Regions from separate parts of the Paraburkholderia sp. JHI2823 genome, predicted to be linked through region 2. Evidence: predicted binding sites of a transcription regulator. Region 2 holds the regulator's gene; the other holds the start of a gene.
What was found. Region 2 encodes FliA, which starts transcription of late flagellar genes. Its sites were predicted from a motif close to CTAAAGTTTNNNNNNNNNNNGCCGNTA; they were not measured.
Positions count from the first base shown of each region.

Region 1: VSR34_RS09295 (DUF4088 family protein) is a predicted target of FliA. The motif match lies at 2,415-2,441, and genes of this name have one in related genera.

Region 1 is NZ_JAYMRY010000006.1:62,292-71,902, forward strand. It holds gene VSR34_RS09275 (CreA family protein) at 1-158, shown strand, start outside; gene VSR34_RS09280 (AraC family transcriptional regulator) at 188-1,135, shown strand; gene VSR34_RS09285 (AzlC family ABC transporter permease) at 1,347-2,066, shown strand; gene VSR34_RS09290 (AzlD domain-containing protein) at 2,063-2,386, shown strand; gene VSR34_RS09295 (DUF4088 family protein) at 2,527-3,288, shown strand; gene VSR34_RS09300 (ATP-dependent helicase) at 3,406-5,541, opposite strand; gene VSR34_RS09305 (RNA-binding S4 domain-containing protein) at 5,869-6,090, shown strand; gene VSR34_RS09310 (MATE family efflux transporter) at 6,260-7,669, shown strand; gene VSR34_RS09315 (phospholipase D family protein) at 8,061-9,611, shown strand, end outside.
Region 2 is NZ_JAYMRY010000030.1:88,425-98,035, forward strand. It holds gene flgG (flagellar basal-body rod protein FlgG) at 1-175, opposite strand, end outside; gene flgF (flagellar basal-body rod protein FlgF) at 240-998, opposite strand; gene flgE (flagellar hook protein FlgE) at 1,026-2,264, opposite strand; gene VSR34_RS26920 (flagellar hook assembly protein FlgD) at 2,291-2,947, opposite strand; gene flgC (flagellar basal body rod protein FlgC) at 3,147-3,572, opposite strand; gene VSR34_RS26930 (flagellar basal body protein) at 3,683-4,204, opposite strand; gene flgA (flagellar basal body P-ring formation chaperone FlgA) at 4,451-5,848, shown strand; gene flgM (flagellar biosynthesis anti-sigma factor FlgM) at 6,042-6,404, shown strand; gene VSR34_RS26945 (flagellar protein FlgN) at 6,454-6,897, shown strand; gene VSR34_RS26950 (RNA polymerase sigma factor FliA) at 7,063-7,794, opposite strand; partial or broken gene VSR34_RS26955 (MinD/ParA family protein) at 8,219-9,001, opposite strand; gene flhF (flagellar biosynthesis protein FlhF) at 8,994-9,611, opposite strand, start outside.

The sequences.
Region 1 (9,611 bases), on a different contig from region 2:
CGTTTCTCTTCAAGACGCTGCACGTCGTGCGCGTGGTCGACGCGAAACGCAACGCGCTCGTCTACCTGACCTACAGCGACCGCGTGGTGAGCGGCAGCGCGAAGAACAGCGTCACCGCGGTGCCGGTGCCGGCTGGCACGGCAATCCCGCTGCGCTAGACTGGGCGTCCTGCGCAGGATTTCTCGCCATGACCGACTCGCGTTTCCGGGATTCCGCCCGCTACTGGCGCACGCCGTTGCTGCCCGGCGCGGACCTCGTCACGGCCGAATACAACGAGCACGCATTCGCGCCCCACTGGCACGAGGCCTACACGATTCCTGTGATAGAGGGCGGCGCGGAGTGCTATCGCTATCGCGGCTCGCAGCATGTCGCCGCGGCGGGCACCGTGCCGGTCATCAATCCGGGCGAGCTGCATACGGGCTCGCGCGCCGTCGACGAAGGCTGGAGCTATCGGGTGATGTACGTGCCCGTCGATTTCCTGCATGAACTCGCCGTTGACATCGCCGGGCGCGCGCAGCCGCTGCCGTGGTTCGATACCGAGGTGATCCACGATCTCGATCTCGCGCACCGGCTCTCTCGTGCCCACCGCCTGCTCGAAGCCGACGCCGGGCGTCGACGCAACGTGGCCGTGGCGGAACCTGCCGTGGCCGCGCGGCCGAAAGACGTGGCGGCGCTTCACCCTTGCTCGCGCGCGGCCGCTCCAGCGGCGCGCTCAGCGCCTTGCCCTGATCTGCTCGCCGTGGAAGGCGCCCTGCTCGATGCCCTCTCCACGCTCCTGTCACGCTACGGCCGCACGCGCGAGGCGGCGCTCAGCCACGGCCCCGACGACCCGCGCATCGAGACGATGAAGGCACTGCTCGCCGCCGATCTCGCCACGCCGCTGCGCGTGGCCGATCTCGCACTGGCGGTCGGCCTCTCGCCGTTTCACGCCACACGGCTTTTCACGCAGGCGACCGGGCTGCCGCCGCACGCGTGGCGCACACAGTTGCGTCTGCAACGCGCATTGGGGCCGCTGCGAGAAGGCGCCACGGTCGCCGACGTCGCCGTGGCAAGCGGCTTCACCGACCAGAGTCATTTCACGCGACACTTTCGCCGCATGTTCGGCGTGCCGCCGGGGCGCTGGCAGTCGTCCTGACGCACGCCGCTCGCGCACGCCGCTCGCGCACGCCGTCTCGCGCACGCCGCTGGCGCGCAGCCGCAAGAACGTACAAGCCACGCGCACGGGCGCCCGCTATCCTGTCCCCTTGCATCAGGAGGACAGTTTGACCACGCAATCCAACGCGCGGCCCAGGCCGCATCCGAAGCGAGCCGCGGAATTCGTCGCCGGCGCGCGCGACACGATTCCCATGATGATCGGCGCCGCGCCCTTCGGCGTGATTTTCGGCACGCTCGTCACCTCGGGCCCGCTTTCGCCCTGGCACGGCCAGTTCATGTCGCTCGCCGTGTTCGCCGGCTCCGCGCAGTTCATCGCGCTCGGGCTCATCGCCTCGCACGCGAACTTCGCCGTGATTCTCGCCACCACGTTCATCGTGAACCTGCGGCACGTGCTGTACAGCGCCACGCTCGCGCCTTACGTCGCGCACCTCCCGCTGCGCTGGCGCCTCGTGCTCGGCGGCGTGCTCACCGACGAGGTCTTCGCCGTCGCGTGGGCGCATTTTCGCCGCCACCCGCCCGGCAACGATGTCTCGCCGTGGCATTTCCTCGGCTCGGGCATTTCGATGTACCTGAACTGGCAGCTCTGGACCGCGGCCGGCCTGCTGTTCGGCGCGGCGTTCCCGGGCCTCCAGTCTCTCGGGCTCGATTTCGCGATGGTGGCGACCTTCATCGCCATCGTCGTGCCGCAGCTCGTCGCCCTGCGCTATCTCGCCGCCGCGGCGACGGCGGGCGCGCTCGCCTTCTTCTGGCAGGACTGGCCGTACAAGCTCGGGCTGCTCGGCGCGGTGCTCGCGGGCGTGGTCGTCGGTGTCGTCCTCTCGCGCCCCGGCTCGCCGCGCGGCGCCCGCGAGTCCGCTGAAAGCTCCCGCAAACCACCCACCGTTCGGCGCACCGCAGGAGCCAGGCAATGAACTACGTCGTCCTGATCCTCGGCATGGCCCTGATCACGTGGCTCGTGCGCACCGCCGTATTCGTGCTCGGCGAGCGGCTCGTCTTCCCGCCGCTCGTGCGCACCGCGCTCGGCTTCGTGCCGGTCACCGTGCTCACGGCCATCATCGTGCCGATGGCCGTCTCGCCTCATGGTCACGGCGCCGAGCTGACGTGGCACAACCCGCAGCTCGTCGGCGCGCTCGCGGCGATCGTCGTGAGCGCGCTCACGAAGCGCCCGCTCCTCACGATCGCGGTCGGGCTCGGCGTGTTTTTCCTCTGGCAAGGCGTCGTCCTGCGCTAGCGCCTCGCTGCCCCACTCGGCCCTTGCGCTCAAGTTTTACCCCGCCCCGCCGATAAACCCGTCGAGGCCCGCTGTGGCAGGCCCGTGCTCGAACGGCGAGAGCGCGCGAGTAGGGATAAGGATTACACCGGGGCAACCACATGGGGCAGATCACCCTCAAACTGAAGGACGAAACGCTTGCGTCGCTGCGCAAGGACTTCGACGCGTTCCTGCGCGTCTCGCTCAAGCTCGACCCGCAGTTCGCCACGCCGGAATTCGAGGATTACCTGCGCGCGAAGCTGCTCGACAACATGACGCCGCTCACGGAGCACGCGGTGCAGCGGCTTCTGCAGGGCGGCCAGTACGCATGGGCGAAGCGCACGCTCGACAAGGAGTTTCCCGAGGTCGTCTCGATCCTGCTGCGTCAGGCCGGCGAATTCGGCTTCGGCTTCGCCTCGCGCCCCGAGTGGACGCCCGACGAGCTATCGAAGCAGTGCCGCGACTGGGCGGCGGCCATCGTGACGGAAGCCCAGGGCGAGGACTCGCTGATCGATCCGCTCGCGGCGCAGATCAAGTCGAGCGTGCAGGACATCCAGGCGCTCGAGGAATCGATGCAGACACCTGCGTGGCGGCTTGCGGAATCGCTGCGCCAGCGTGTGTACGAAGCGAAGATCGGCTGCGAGCAGGCGAGCGGCAGCGCGGCGCGCGAGCGTCTGGGCGAACTGCGCGGGCTGTTGCGGCTCGGCATCACGCATGGCGCGTTCCAGAAACAGGAAGCGCAGCAGATCATGGAGTATTTGCGGCTGCTCAAGCCCGAGATCTTCGTCGACGAACCCGACGACGTGTTCACGCGTCTTGCCGCCTGGCTGCGCAACTTCTTCACGCCGCCGCCGCGCAGCACCGCGCGCGAGCAGTCGCGCTGAGCGCCGGCGCGCCCGCGAGAAAAAGGCGGGCGCTCACTCCGGCGCCCCGCTGAACGTCCAGCACGGCGTGCCCCCGCGCGGCGCGCCGCCTCTCGTGCCCGCTTCGGCGGGCCCCCGCTAGTCCCACATCTTCCTGAGCTTCGCGGCGATCTCGACCTTCGCCTGTGCGGCGGCGGCAAGTCCCGCCGCGCTCGGCGCGCTCGCCACGGGCGCGGGCGGCCACGCGCGCGATTCGAACAGCGGCAGCATGGGCGTGGCGATGAAGCGCGTGCGCGACGCCCACACGTGCCGGTCGCCCGACGCCACCTGGTTGTGCACATAGAAACGCTGCGGCACGACGATGTGCAAATCCTCCTTCGCGCGTGTCATTGCGACATAGAGCAGACGCCGCTCCTCTTCCAGCTCCTCGTCGCTGCCCGCGCCGAGATCCGACGGAATGCAGCCGTCCACGCCGTTGAGCACGAACACGTTGCGCCACTCCTGCCCTTTCGCGGAGTGGATCGTCGAGAGGATCAGATAGTCCTCGTCGAGCAACGGGTCGGCGGATTCGGCGCTCGTGGCGTCGGGCGGATCGAGCGTGAGTTCGGTGAGAAAGCGCTCGCGCGAGGCATAAGTGCTCGCAATGCTCTCCATCTGCAGCAGATCGGCGTGGCGCACCTGGGCGTCTTCGTGATTGCGCTCCAGATGCGGCTCGTACCAGCGCCGCACGCGCTCGAACTCGGCGGGCCACGGCGTCGAGCGCATGCAAAGGCTGTCGATCAGCGCGGCGAACGCGGGCCAGTCCTCGGCCGCGCGCGGGGGCGGCGCGAAGGCGGCGAGCGCCTCGGCGGCGCGATATGCGCCCGTGCAGGCGGCCACCTGGTCGAGCAGGCGCGCCGCGTTGGCGGGCCCGACGCCGGGCAGCAACTGTGTCACGCGAAAGCCCGCCACGCGGTCGAGCGGATTCTCGGCCCAGCGCAACACCGCCAGCACGTCCTTCACATGGGCGGCATCGAGAAAGCGCAGCCCGCCGAACTTCACGAACGGAATGTTGCGCCGCGCGAGCTCGATTTCCAGCGTCGCGCTGTGATGCGCGGCGCGAAACAGCACCGCCTGCTGCTTGAGCTTCATCCCCGCCTCGCGCGCTTCGAGAATCTGCTCGACGACGTAGCGCGCCTGGGTGGCCTCGTCGGCGACCGTGACGAGGCGCGGGCGCTGCTGCGAGGCGCGGTCGGTCCACAGGTTCTTCGTGAAGCGCTCGGCGGCGGCATCGATCACGGCGTTCGAGGCCGCGAGGATCGGCTCCGTCGAGCGATAGTTGCGCTCTAGCGTGACCTGGCGCGCGGGCGGATCGAACTGTGCCGGGAAGTCGAGGATGTTGCGCACGGTCGCGCCGCGAAACGAGTAGATCGCCTGAGCATCGTCGCCGACCACGGTGAGGCCCCGGCCATCGGGCTTGAGCGCAAGGAGAATCGAGGCCTGCAGGCGATTGGTGTCCTGGTATTCGTCGACGAGGATATGGTCGAAGCGGCCGGCCAGATCGGCGGCGATGGCCGGCTCGGCGGCCATGTGCGCCCAGTAGAGCAGCAAGTCGTCGTAGTCGAGGACATTCTGCTTCTGCTTGGCGCCCACGTAGGCGGCGAACAGCGCGCGCAGCTGCGGCTCCCATTCGAGGCACCACGAAAACGAGCGATTGAGCACGTTGGCGAGCGAGTCGCCCGTGTTGACCGCGCGCGAGTAGATCGCAAGACACGTCGATTTCGACGGAAAGCGCTTTTCCTTCGCCGAGAAACCCAGCTCGTGGCGCACGAGGTTCATGAGATCGGCGGAATCCTCGCGATCGTTGATCGTGAACGCCGGCGAGAGGCCGATGTGATCCGCGTATTCGCGCAACAGGCGCGCTCCCACGCCGTGAAACGTGCCTGCCCAGGTGAGGCCCTGCGCGAGCGCGGCGGCCGCGCCCGGCGCACCGGCGGCAATGCGCGCCACGCGCCGCGTCATCTCCTGCGCGGCGCGGCGCGAGAACGTGAGGAGCAGGATGCGGTGCGGGTCGGCCCCGTTGACGATCAGATGCGCGACGCGGTGAGCCAGCGTATTCGTCTTGCCCGAGCCCGCGCCCGCGATCACGAGCAGCGGCCCCGGCAACGCCGAGCCCGGCGCATAGCCCGCTTCGCCGCCGTGCTCGACGGCCTCGCGCTGCGCTTCGTTGAGCTTTGCGAGCCATGCGGAAACGGCGTTGGCCGCATCGGCGCCCGATTGGACAACATCGTCCAGGGCGACGGAGACTGAGGAGGGATCGGCAACGGAAACAGTGGACACGGCGGACGCAGGGAGATGAACGTGGCGAATCGAAGGGGAGCGACGCATACTGTATATCCATACACCTCGGATCGGCAAGCGCCTGATTCTGCAGCGATCTGGCGGGATTTAGGGACAGCGCGGCAGCGCCTGCTGCCCCCGACGCCGCCGCGCCAGGCTACCCGCAGAGCCCAGCGCCCGCGGTCGACGCCGCCACTCCAGCCTCGTATCGCGGGGGCTCGCCATCGCTTATGATGCTCACCGCTTCGCGCGCTTGCCGCGCGCCCGAATTTCCAGACCGCCATGCCCAACATCGATTTCACCCTGACCGGCGACTACGTCGAACTGCACAACCTCCTGAAGATCACAGGTCTCGCCGATAGCGGCGGCTCGGCCAAGCAGATCGTCGCCTCGGGCGCCGTGAAGGTCGACGGCGAAGTCGAGCTGCGCAAGACGTGCAAGATCCGCGCGGGCCAGGCCGTGCTGCTGGGCGATACTCGCATCGCCATCAAGGCGGCTGAGTGAGGCACCTACAGAGGCACCGCGGGAGCCTCGACCGGACTTGCGCCCAGACGCCAGCTATGCACCATATTTGAGCATTCGGATCGACAAGGCCGCTGTCTAGCAATAAGCTTTCACTTTCGACAGACAAACCAGGCCGTGCGGCGCGACCCATTCGCGCCGCTTGCTTTTCATGACTCGAGCCACGCTCTCCCGACGCGCCGTTTCCGCGCCCCCCACGCTGCGCCGCCACGCCGCCGACACCGCCCGCCTCGCCGCGCCCCTCGCGATCGCCCAGCTCTCGCAAATGGCGATGAGCGTCACCGACACGGTGCTGCTCGGCTCGCTCGGCGCCGACGCGCTCGCCGCGGGCGGCCTCGGCGCCAATCTGTTCTTCGTCGTGGTGACGGTGCTGCAAGGCGTGCTGACCTCGGTGAGCGTGAGCGTCGCGCAGGCGCGCGGCGCCGACAACGAAAGCCAGGTGCCGCACATCTACTGGACCGGCTTCGCGCTTTCCCTGCTGCTCTCGCTGCCGGCCTTCGCGCTGCTCTCGTTTGCCGAGCCGATCCTGCGCGCGCTCGGCGAGCCGACGCTGCTCGCCCACCACATCGGCGAATACACGGCCGTGCTGCGCTGGGGCGCGCCCGCGAGCCTGATCGGCGTGGGGCTCATGCGCTCGTTCCTGCCCGCCATCGGCGCGGCGCGACGGCTTCTCTGGGTGTCGGTTGCGTGCGTGTTCATCAACGGCTTTCTCAACTACGGGCTGATCCACGGCATGTGGAGCCTGCCGCGCCTCGGCTTTCTCGGCTCGGCGGTCGCGACGACGATCACGGTGTGGCTCACCGCCTTCGTGCTGATGGCGCTGCTGCACCTGCGGCCGTCGCACCAGCATTTCGTCATTGCGCGCCGGCCCACGGCGCCGCTGATGGGCGAGCTATTCACGATCGGCTGGCCGGTCGCGATCACCTACGCCGTGGAGGCGACGCTCTTTCTCGCCACCGGCCTGCTCGCCGGCCTGCTCGGAGAGACGCCGCTCGCCGCGCACCAGATCGCGCTTAACGTCGCCTCCGTCACCTTCATGGTGCCGCTCGCGATCGGTCAGGCGGCCAACGTGCGCGTGGGTTACTGGGCCGGCGCGGGCGCGCCGCGCGCCGCACGCCATGCGGGTTTCGTCGCGCTGGGGCTAGGCGTGGGTTTCATGTCGCTCTCGGCGCTCGTGATGGTGCTCGCGCCGCACTGGATCGTCGGGCTCTACCTGCATCTCGACGATCCGGCCAACGCCCACACGGTCGGGCTCGCCGCCACGCTGCTCGGCGTCGCGGCCATCTTCCAGATCGTCGACGGCGCGCAAACCGTGGGCTCGGGCTGCCTGCGCGGTCTGAAGGACACGCGCGTGCCCATGCTCGCGGCCACGCTCGGCTACTGGGGCATCGGCTTTCCGCTCGGTTACGCACTCGCGTTCCGCTTCGATCTCGGTGCACTCGGACTCTGGTGGGGCCTTGCGGCGGGGCTCGCCAGCGTCGCCGTGCTCATGACGTGGCGCTTTCATCGCATGAGCCAGCACGTGCTGGCCCCCGCCGCCAATGCGAACCGCGTGGAGTGAAGCGTCCGCTCGGCGGCGCGCCCTGCCGGTTCGATAGTGCGCACGCAGAGCCAGGCCTCGGCGCGATGCCCGGCAAGCGCGAGTTCTTGCCGCTTGCCGCCCTGCCGGGCGTTGCCCCGGTTGGCAAAGCGGCGCGGCGTGCGCGATAAACACAGGCTCGAACTGCCTCCGCCATGCGTCCCCAGCGCGCCTTATCGCTTCGGCCCGAAAATTGCGGTAGCAGCATGTTCGCCTGCGCAAGTCCCGCGAGCGGCTTCCCGTAAATACTTCGTGAAGCCGTGCAATGAAAGCGAACCATAACGCCCCACGCGGCGTGCCGCTTTGGAGGATCCGCTTGCCCGTGCATCCTGCCCCGTCCGAAGCCGTTACCCGACGCTCGGCCTCGCCGCCGATGCTGGCCCGGTTCGCGCTCGCTTGCCTCGCGCTCGTCGCGGGCTGCGCAACACGGCCGCCCGCCACCGACTATCCGCGTGAAACGAGCGCCGCGCTGACTGCGGCCGAAGCGGCAGCCACACCGCTCGGTGCCGCGCTAGCCGCACCCGAAGCCGCGCATCCCGGCCAATCCGGCTTTCGCCTGCTGGCCACCGGGACCGACTCGCTGCAAATGCGCGTCGCGCTCGGGCGCGCGGCGACGAAGACACTCGATATGCAGTACTACGTCGCCAACGAAGACACCACCGGCAAGCTGCTGCTCGGCTCGGCGCTTCACGCGGCCGATCGCGGCGTGCGCGTGCGCATGCTCGTCGACGACCTGAATTTCCACGACATCGACCGCCTGATGGCCGCGCTCAACAGCCATCCCAACATCCAGATCCGCGTGTTCAATCCGTACGGCAGCACGGGCGAGTCGATGTACCTGCGCACGCGCAACTTCTTCACGAACGTCGACCAGTTCACGCGCCGCATGCACAACAAGGCGACGATCGCGGACAACGAGATGGCGATCGTCGGCGGCCGCAATCTCGGCGACGAATATTTCAGCGCCAGCCCGACGATCGACTTCCGCGATCTCGACGTGCTCTCGGCCGGGCCGGTCGCGCAAAGCGTTTCGGCAAGCTTCGACGAGTACTGGAACAGCCCGGTCTCCTACCCCTTGAACGTGCTCAATCATCAGAAGTTCGCGCCGCACGATCTGGACACCGCGCGCGACGACCTGCGCAAGCACTGGCGCGAGAGCGCCGAGCCGTACAACGCCAAGCCGCTCAACGCCACGCCGCTCGCGCAGCAGATCGCGGAGAACGGCCTCGGGCTCGTCTGGGCGAAATGGACGTTCGTGGCCGACTCGCCCGGCAAGATCGCAGGCGCCGAGCAAGGCCAGCTCGGCGACGCCATGAAGGCGCTGCTCGAGCGCATCCATCAGGCTCACAGCAGCGTGCTGGTCTTTTCGCCCTACTTCGTGCCGCACGAGGCGGGCGTCGAGACGCTTCGGGCGCTGACCGCGCGCGGCGTGCGCGTGGCGATCCTGACCAACTCGCTCGCCGCCACCGACGCCGTGGCCGTCCAGGCAGGCTACAGCCCGTACCGGGTGCCGCTGCTCAGGGCCGGCGTCGAACTCTATGAGTTCGGGCCGCGACAGTTCGAGCACACGGACGAGCGGCCCTTAGGCGTTGTCGGTTCGCGCTCGCGCGCGAGCCTGCACGCAAAAGCTTATGTGATCGACGAGAGCACCCTCGTGATCGGCTCGCTCAACCTCGATCCGCGCTCGGCGAGGCTCAACACCGAACTCGCGCTCACGATCGAAAGCGCGGCCATCGCTCACGACGTGGCCGGCCTGTTCAAGCGCGCCACCTCGCCGGAAGTGAGCTACCGCGTGACGCTCGCGACGCCCGCGCAGCGCGCGCAACTCACCGGCACGCCCGTCAATTCGCCGCTCGTCTGGACCGACGAGGAGGACGGCATGCTCCGCACCTTCAACGTCGACCCTGGTGCGGGTTTCTACAGG
Region 2 (9,611 bases):
CCTGGGTCGAGTTCGCACCCGGCTGGCGCAGCGTCTGGTACATGAGATCCTCGAACACCGCGCGCGAGCCCTTGAAGCCATTGGTGCTCACGTTCGCGAGGTTGTTCGAGATCACGTCCATTTGCGCCTGCTGGGCGTTCATGCCGGTAGCGGCGATGTAGAGCGATCGGTTCACGGTGTCTTTCTCCCGGCCCGTGGTCTGCGATTTTTATCTGCGAGACCGGCGGCCTTGAATGTGCTTAGCTGAAGTTGAGCAGCTGGTTCGCGCTCTGTTCGTTCTGGTCTGCGTTCTGCAGCAGCTTGGTTTGCATCTGGAACTGGCGCGCGTTGGTGATCATCGAGACCATCGCCGCCACGGGGTTCACGTTGCTGCCCTCGAGCGATTCGGTCGCGACCTGCACGGTCCGGTCCGCGTCGGCGGGATTGCCGTCCGCCGTGCGAAAGAGGCCGTCGTCGCCGCGCGTGAGCGAGCCCGCCGGCGGATTGACGAACTTGATCTGGTCGATCATCGCGACCGCGCTGGGCGGGCTGCCCGGCGCGACGACCGAAATCGTGCCGTCCTTGCCGATCGTGACCGCCGAACCGGGCGGCACCGCGATCGGGCCGCCGCCGCCGATCACCTGCAGGTTGGAGGCGGTGACGAGCTGGCCGTTTTCATCGACGTGCAGGTTGCCCGCACGCGTGTACGCCTCGTTGCCGTCGGCCGTCTGCACCGCCATGAAGCCCGCGCCCTGGATCGCGATGTCGAGCGGGTTGCCGGTGCGCGAGATCGCCCCGGGCGTCATGTCCGACCCAGGCGTTGCCGAGAGCACGAAGGTGCGCGTGGTCTGGTCGTTCACCGTCGAGCCGTCGCCGAACGCCATCGGCACGGCGCGAAAGTTGGCGAGCTGCGCGCGAAAGCCCGTAGTCGAGACATTCGCGAGGTTGTTCGCGACGACGGCCTGCTGCTCGAGCGCCTGGGTCGCGCCCGTCATCGCGGTATAGATCAGTCGGTCCATGATGTGCCCGGTACGTGGTTAGGCGCGTTACATCTGCAGCAGCGTCTGGTCGACGGTCTGCTGGGTCTTGATGGTCTGCGCGTTCGCCTGGTAGTTGCGCTGGGCCGTGATCAGGTCGACGAGCTGGTTGGTCAGGTCGACGTTCGACGCTTCGAGCGCGCCGCCCGTGAGCGTGCCGTGGTTCGTGCTGCCCGGCGTGGAGACCTGCGCGACGCCCGATGCGTTCGTTTCCTGGTACTGGTTGCCGCCCAGATCGATGAGGCCGTTCGGGTTGTTGAAGTTGGCGAGCACGATCTGGCCGAGCGCCATGGTTTGGCCGTTCGAGTAGTTGCCGGTGATGGTGCCGTCCGAGCCGATCGAGAAGTTCGCGAGCGTGCCGCTCGCGTAGCCGTCCTGCGCGAGACTGTTCACGCCGTTGGCCGAGCCGTACTGCGTCGTGCCCGTGAAGTCGAGCGTCAGCGCCTGCGGCGTCGTCGAGCCGTCCGTCGGGTTGATGCTGAACGAGAACGACGTGGTCCCGTTGGTCGTCGCCGGGGCCGTGGCCACGATGCTCTGGAGCGCGCCGGCGCTGCTGAACTGCGCCGTGCCGAGCTGCGAAACCGCACCGCTCTGGCCCGCGTACACGTCCCACTGGCCGCTCGTCGCGTCCTTGACGAAGTACATGTTGACCTGCTGCGTGCCGCCTAGCGTGTCGTAGGTCGTGATCGACGTCGAATACGTGTAGCTCGTCGAATCCGTCGCGCTGAACGGCGTGGTGGTCGGCGTCGTCGCCTGGGCGTTCAGGTTCAGCTGCGCGGTGATGTTCTTCGTCGCGAGCGGCGCGATGTTGGTGGTCGGCACCTGGAGCGGCACGGTCTGCGCCGTATTGACCACGCCGGTGGAATTCGCGGCGTAGCCCATCAGGTCGTGGCCCGCCGCATCGGTGATAAAGCCGTTCTTGTTGAGCTGGAACACGCCGTTGCGCGAGTACGTGATCGTGCCGTTGTTCGACATCTGGAAGAAGCCGTTGCCGTTGATCGCCACATTGAGCGCCTGGCCCGTCGTGTTGATCGTGCCTTGCGCGAAATCCTGCTGCACGGTCGAGAGCGCGGCGCCGAGGCCGATCTGGTTGCCCACGGAAGTCGCGATGGTGTTCGCGTAGACGTCGGCGAACTGCGCCGTGCTCTGCTTGAAGCCGGTCGTGTTCGCGTTCGCGATGTTGTTGCCGATCACGTCGAGGTCGTTCGCCGACGCGTGGAGGCCGCTCAATCCTTGCTGGTAGCCCATGTGTGTCTACTCCGCGTTTATCGTGTTCAGAGAATGGCGGCGACGCTCGAAAGCGCGACCGTCTTGCCGTTGGCGAGCTTCAGGCCCGCGCTGCCGTCCGACTGCTGGACCACGCCCTGCACCTGGCTGGCGACGAGCGCCGTCGCCGTGGCGGACTGGCCGTTGGTCGTCGCGGTGGCGGTGACCTTGTAGGTGCCGTCGGCAACCGTGTTGCCCGCGCTGTCCTTGCCGTTCCACGTGACCGGCACGGTGCCGGCCGACTGCGCGCCGAGATCGAACGTGTTGACGACCTGGCCTGCCGCGTTGGTGATCGTGAGCTTCACATCCGAAACGGCCGAAGGCAGCGTGACGCCTAGTTGCGGCGCCGTGCCGCTCGACACCGTGGCGCTGCTGCCCGCCGCGAGCACGTTCGAGCCGATCAGCAGCGCGGCCTGCGCGTTCTGGCCCGCCGACAGCTGCGTGGAGAGCGACGTGAGCGACGTGTTGAGCTGCTGGATCCCCGAAACCGTGTTGATCTGGGCGAGCTGCGAGGTCATCTGCGAGCTGTCCATCGGGTTGGTCGGATCCTGGTTCTGCAACTGCGCGACGAGCAGCTGCAGGAACGTGGTCTGCAGGTTGCTGGCGCTCGTCGACGAGGACGAACCCGACGAACCCGCCGAGCTCGCCGAGCTCGTGCCGTTCATGGTGTCGAGCAGTTGCTGCGACACAGTGGTGGTGGTCCCACCGATGGTTGTGCTGCTGGAACTCAACGCGTTCTCCTCGATTGCGCTTCGTGCGTGGCGTGTGGTGGCGGGCGGCACAGGGTTTCGCGCCCGCTGGTCTCTGTATTGACTGCGTTCTATGAATTTGCTGCGCAGTGCTTGCGGCGACTCGACTGCCGGCTCAGGTGCCGATCGTCAGCGTCTTGAGCATCAGCTGCTTCGCCGTGTTCAGCGTTTCGACGTTGGCCTGGTACGAGCGCGACGCCGAGATCATGTTCACCATCTCCTGCACCGGATCGACGTTGGGCATCGTCACGTAGCCGTCGGCGTTGGCGGAAGGATTGGCGGGATCGTAGGTCTCTTTCATCGGCGTGGGGTCGTCGACCACGCCCGTCACCCTCACGCCGCCCACCTGCTGGCCCGAGGCCGTGCGCGCGCCGCCGAGCGGATTCACCGCGAACACGACCTGCTTCGCCTTGTAGGGCTGGCCGTCGGGGCCGGTCGTGCTGTCGGCGTTGGCGAGATTGGACGCCGTCACGTTCAGGCGCTGCGATTCCGCCGTCATGGCGGAGCCGGCAACGCTGAAGATGTTCATCAGGGATGGCATGGTTTCATTGACCTCACATCAAGTGCGCGGGACACGCGCGTTGGTCGCTGCTTGTTCGTTGCTTACTCGTTGTTTGCTCGTTGCTCGTGCGTGGCTCCGCGCTCGCTCGATCAGCTCGAGCCCGAGGTGATCGCGGACAGCATCGTCTTGATCTGCTGCGAGACCACCGTCATGCCCGACTCGAAGTGCAGCGCGTTGTCGGCAAACTGCACGCGCTCGGTGTCGAGATCGACCGTGTTGCCGTCCAGCGCAGGCTGCACCGGCACGCGATACATGAGCTGGCTCTTGTAGGTGTCGGCCGGGCCGCCCGTCGGGATCAGCTTCGCGTCGCCGGCGAGGTGAGCCGACTCCGTGGTCGCCATCTGCATGCCGCTCGTCACGCCTGCCGGCTGCGCCATCGCGAGCGGCTGGGCGTTGCCGCCCGCCGTGCGCGCCAAGGCCCCCGCCGTGCCGCTCACCGCGCCTTGCTGCCTGAGCGCGCCCGCGAGCGAGGCCGAGAAGTCCACGTCGCGCGCCTGGTAACCGGGCGTGTCGGCGTTCGCGATGTTCGAGGAGATCAATGCCTGGCGCGTGGCGCGCACATCGAGCGCTTCGCGCCCAAAGGCGAATTCGGCATCGAGTTTGTCCAGCATCGGGCGTTCTCCGTGAGAAGAAAGGGGTCTCGGCGTGGGCGCGGCGGCTTCGCCATCGGCGGGAAATCCCGCGCAAACGTTAGGCGCGCAGCCCGAAGGCTTTTGCGCATGGAGTGGAATATTAGGCGCGGGTGGCAAGAACCAATCGGACGAATAGCCGGTAAAGCGCCCCTCTATTCGAAGCAAGCGAGCGGGGGCCGCCGCCTAGAATGCGAGGCGTGTCAATGCATTCGATGGAGAACGACGATGCCGCAAACAGCCTCATTCCGCGAGCCGCGCGCCGGCCTGGAACGGCGTGCGCGCGCGCTGTCGTGGGCTGTTTCACGGGCCGCTTCGTGGACCTGCGTGATGGCGTGCGCCCTTGGCGGCGCGCTCGCCCAGGCGCAAACCGCGGCGCAGACACAAGTACCGACCCAGGCACAGGCACAAACGCAGGCACAAACCCAGCCCCAGGGCGCGGGCGGCCAGATCTTCATTGCAGGCAACGGCGAGCGCGCCGGCGCCGACGCCGCGCAGATGAACGCGCTGCTCGCCGCTCCCGCGAAGCCCGCGGCGCGCAGCGCCGGCGCCGGCGTCGGCGCGGCGGCGAATGCTGCAGCGAGTGGGTCCGCGAATGCCGCAAATGGCTCCGCGCCGCTACGCGCGTCGAGCTACGCCGATCTGAACACGCGCGGCGTGCCCGAAGATGCGCGCGCAGGCGTCGACGCGAATGGCATGATCACGATCCCGGGTCCTGGCGAGCGCGCGTCGCAAGGCGATGCGCCGCGCATCGTCACGATTCCCGCGCCGGGGACGAGCGCTCAACCCATGCGCGTGCCGGCCGCCAATGCGTACAACGCGGGCGCGCTCCAGCGCGTGAATGTCGCGGCCGCCGCGAACCGCGTCGCCCCGGTGGTCGTCGATGCAGCGGCAACGAACCCGGCCGCCGGAGCGAGGCCGGTTGCGAACGCCAACGCCAATACAAATGCGAACGCCAACGCCAACGTCAATGGAAGCGCGAACGCCCAGGCCGCGCCGCCCGGCCAGCAGGACGGCGAATCGGTCCGCGCGGCCGTGCTCGCCTATCTTCAGCAACAGTCGGCGGGCCTGCCGGGCCATGTGAGCATCACCGTCAATCCGGTTTTCCCGCGCGGCCTCGCGGCCTGCGCCTCGCTCGAACCGTTCATGCCGCCTGGTGCGCGCACCTTCGGCCGCATGACGGTGGGCGTGCGCTGCATCGGCGCCAGGCCGTGGACGCTCTACGTAGGCGCGCGCATTGCCATCGAGGTGACGTACTACGTGGCCTCCCGGCAGATCGGCGCGGGCGAGGTGCTCTCCGCCGCCGACTTCACGCCGCGTTCGGGCGACCTCGCGAGCCTGCCGCAAACCATCATCACCGATCCCAACCAGGCGCGCGGCGCCGTCGCGCTCGCGCGCATCTCCGCCGGACTGCCGCTGCGCTCCGATATGCTGCGCAGCGCGGCCTCGGTGATCATCGGACAGACCGTCAAGGTGATCGCCGTGGGCACCAACTTCACGATCTCCGCCGAAGGCAGCGCGCTCAATAACGGCGAGCCCGGCCAGCAGGTGCGCGTACGCACGAGCGGGGGACAGGTCATCACGGGCGTGGTCAAGGACGCCGGCACCGTGCAGGTGCAGATCTAGGGCCGGTTCAGGCCGGTTTTCAGCGGCCTGTCCGGGCGGCAAGAGCCCCCTCGCCCCCAGGCCTGGCGCTCGCGCGGCGGTACGCCGCTGTGTGCGCAGGCACACGTAACAGCATGTAACGTTGGGACTTTCACGCTAAAGTTCGGCCGGGCCTATGCCGTTATCAAGGTCAAATCGATCAGGAAAGCCCATCGTGAAAGTTGACACTTCCACCCGCAATGAGCCGCGCGCCGTGCGGGATGGCCTCGCGCGTTCGCAAAGCGATTCGACCGGCGCCGTGAGCGCCACGAACACCGGCAATGCCGCCACGTCCAGCGGCGCGAGCGCCGCCGGCACTTCCGGCGCCTCTCAAGGAGACGCGAACGTGAGCCTCTCCTCTCTCTCGTCGACGCTGCGTTCGCTCGCGGCGAGCGGTGCCGCCGACATCGACATGGCCCACGTTCAGTCGATCAAGGATGCGATCCGCAACGGCACGCTGCAGATCGACTCCGGCAAGATCGCCGACGGCGTGATCCAGACCGCGCGCGACCTCCTGAAGCCGACGTCGCTCAACTGATGTTCGACGCACGAGCGCTGCACAAACACTGTTTTCCGGGTGCCTCGCAATGAAAGATGCCTTGTTGGCCACACTGATCGACGAACACGCCGCCGTTGAAGCGTTCGCGTCGCTGCTCGCCTGCGAAGAGAAGGCGCTCGTGTCGGCAGACGGCATGGACACGCTGCCGCAGATCGTCGAGCAGAAGACGACGCTCACGCAGCGTCTCGCGGGTCTCGAAAAGGCGCGCGACGCGCAACTCGCCGGCCTCGGTCTGCCCGGCGGACGCAAGGGCATCGAGATGGCCTGCGACGGCGACACGCGTCTCGCGAGCCAGTGGGCGCTGCTCAAGGGCGCGACCGAGCGCGCGCGCCGCAGGAACCTCACGATCGGCATGATGATCCGCACGCGCATGGAGCATAACCGCCGCGCGCTCGCGATCCTGCGCGGCGACACGGGCAACGGCGCAATGCTGTACGGTCCCGACGGGCGGCTGCCGGCGTTCGGGCTGTAGGCGCTCGCGCGGTTCGTTTGTCGATGTGAAAAAGCCGAAGCGGCCGTGCTTCGGCTTTTTCGTTTCTGCTGTCGAACGCGCCAACAAAAAAGCCGGTGGCTCGCGCACACCGGCTCTTTCACTGCACTGCACCCCGCGCTGATATGCACGCCTCCCCTACTGGCCTCAATTCTCCGTGCCCGCCCACGACATCTCACGCAGCCGCGTGCGCAAGCGCGCCACCGCCTGGCTGTGCAGCTGGCACACGCGCGACTCGCTCACCTCCATCACCGCGCCGATCTCGCGCAGGTTCATGCCGCGCTCGTAGTAGAGCGACATGAGAAGCTTCTCGCGCTCGGGCAGCCGGTCGATCGCCTCGACGAGCGCGCCGCGCAGACTGTCGTCGAGCAGCGCCGAAAGCGGGTCCGAATGATCGACGCAGTAGCGGTCGAGGAACGGCTCGTCTTCGGCGGAGCGGTCAAAGTCTTCGTAGTAAATGAGCTGGCTGCCGTGCAGATCCTGCAGCATCGACTGGTACTCGTCGAGCGGCATCTGCAGGTGCTCGGCGATCTCCGTTTCGCTCGCCGAGCGGCCAAGCCGCTGCTCCACCTTGTGCACCGCGCTCTCCACTTCACGCGACGTGCGGCGCAGGCTGCGCGGCAGCCAGTCGTTGCTGCGCAACTCGTCGAGCATCGCGCCGCGAATGCGCTGGCTCGCGTAGGTCTCGAACTGCGCGCCCTGATCTTCCTTGTAGCGGTTCGCCGCGTCGAGCAGGCCGATCATGCCCGCCTGGATCAGGTCGTCGAGGTCCACGCTCGCCGGCATCTTGGCCACGAGCTGCAAGCCGAGCCGTCTTACGAGCGGCGCGTATTTCGCCAGCACGTCGGCCTGCGAAATCTTTCCTTGAGCGTTGTACATCGTGCTCTCCACTTCTCATCTCCCTTGCGGCAACGTCGTGCGCACGTCAGACGTGCCGCGGCGACGGCCGCTGTGCGGGCGCGTCGGCCCGCCAGCCCACGTGGGCCGCGGACGCAGATGTCGCGTCGGGTGCGGAATGCACACCCGTCACGGCCGCCGCGAACGAATCGGCGTTCGCGGCGAGCGTGCTGTGTGCGGTGTGTCCTGCGTTTGCCTCGGCTGCCGCGTGCGGCGCGCCGTCCAGATCCCCGGCGTCATGCAGCGCATGCGCCGCGAGGGCTTGCAGTCTTGCTCCGTCCTGCTGGTCGACGAGCGTTTCGCCCACCGCTTCGCCCACCGTTTCGCGGTCGTACCAGCGACGCGCGTCCGCGCTCGCGAACGCGGCGTTGGCGCGCGCCGTAGCCGGCGAACATGCCGACACGGCAGGTCGCATCGGCCAGTGCGGCAGCTCGGAAGCCACGTGCCGGAAGTCGCGCGCAGCGGCCGTCGAAGGAAACGCATCGACGATGCAGCGCGCGAGCTTGAGCGCCTGCGCCATGTGCTGATCGGCGGCGACGCAGCCGGCGCTCTCGAGCGACACGCTCAGGTAGCGCCCCGCCACGCCCGCGAGATTCTCGATCGCGGCGTGCGCGTCGCTCGCGTTCGCCACGTGGGTCGCGAGCACGCGGAACTGCGCGATCGCATGCGCGAAGTGCAGCCGTTTCATGCACGCGTAGGCGTCGGTGATCGCCTGCGCGCCGATGCGCATCACGATCAGCACGTCGTGCGCGTGCATCGCGAGCGGCGAGAGGGCGCCTTCGGCGTCGAGCTGCGCGTCGATCAGCACGATGTCGGCGGGTCCGGAAATCACCTTGCGCAGCTGAGCGCTCGTGTACTGGGCGCGGTTGTCACGCGATGCAGCGAGCACGCCGAAGCCGAGCGCGTGACGGCCGACGGCCTCTTCGAGCGTGAGCTCGCCGCGCATCACCGCGGCGAAATTGCCCGCGCCGCGCACGCCGCCCAAGAGCGAGCACACCGAGCGCGGCCCGAGGCACTCGTCGATCACGAGCACATCCTTGCCCTGCGCGGTGAGCGCCGCCGCGAGATTGACCACGGCGGTCGTGCGCCCGGGCGAGCCCGAGCCGCCCGTCACCGCGACCACGCGCGAGCCTTCGCGCGCCAGCAGACGTCGCAGCCCTTCGGCCTGATCGATCACAAACTTATCCAAACCGTACCTCGGGAGCCTGCGAGCCCGAACGAATCGACAACGCAGAGAGGAGCGCCGGGATGTCGTCCTCGTGCGGCACGAACGGCGAGCGGTCGCGCGGAATGCAAAAGGCGCTGCGAATCAGGAAACGCCGCGTCGCCACGTAAAGGTTTTCGGGCACTTTCTGGCCCGTCGAGACGTAATGCACGGGCAGCTTGTAGCGCAGCACGGTGTCGAGCGCGCTGCCGAGGTTGGTCGCCTCGTCGAGCTTGGTGAGAATGCAGCCCGTGAGCGGCGCGTTTTCCGGGCCGCTCTGGTAGGCCTGCACGACTTCGTTGAGCGTGTCGCCGTGGTTCGTGGCCGAGAGCAGCAAGAGACGCTGCACGGGGCGCCCCGCGCCGCACAGCATGGCGATCTGGTCGGCCACGGCGCGGTCGCGCTGGCTCATGCCGATCGTGTCGATCAGCACGATGTGCTTGTTCTTGAGTTCGGTGAGCGCGAGCTGGAGGTCCGCGCCGTCGCGCACGGCGTGCACCGAAACGCCGAGGATCTTGCCGAAGATGCGCAGCTGCTCGTGGCCGCCGATACGGTAGCTGTCGGTGGTGAGCAGCGCGACCTTGCTCGCGCCGAA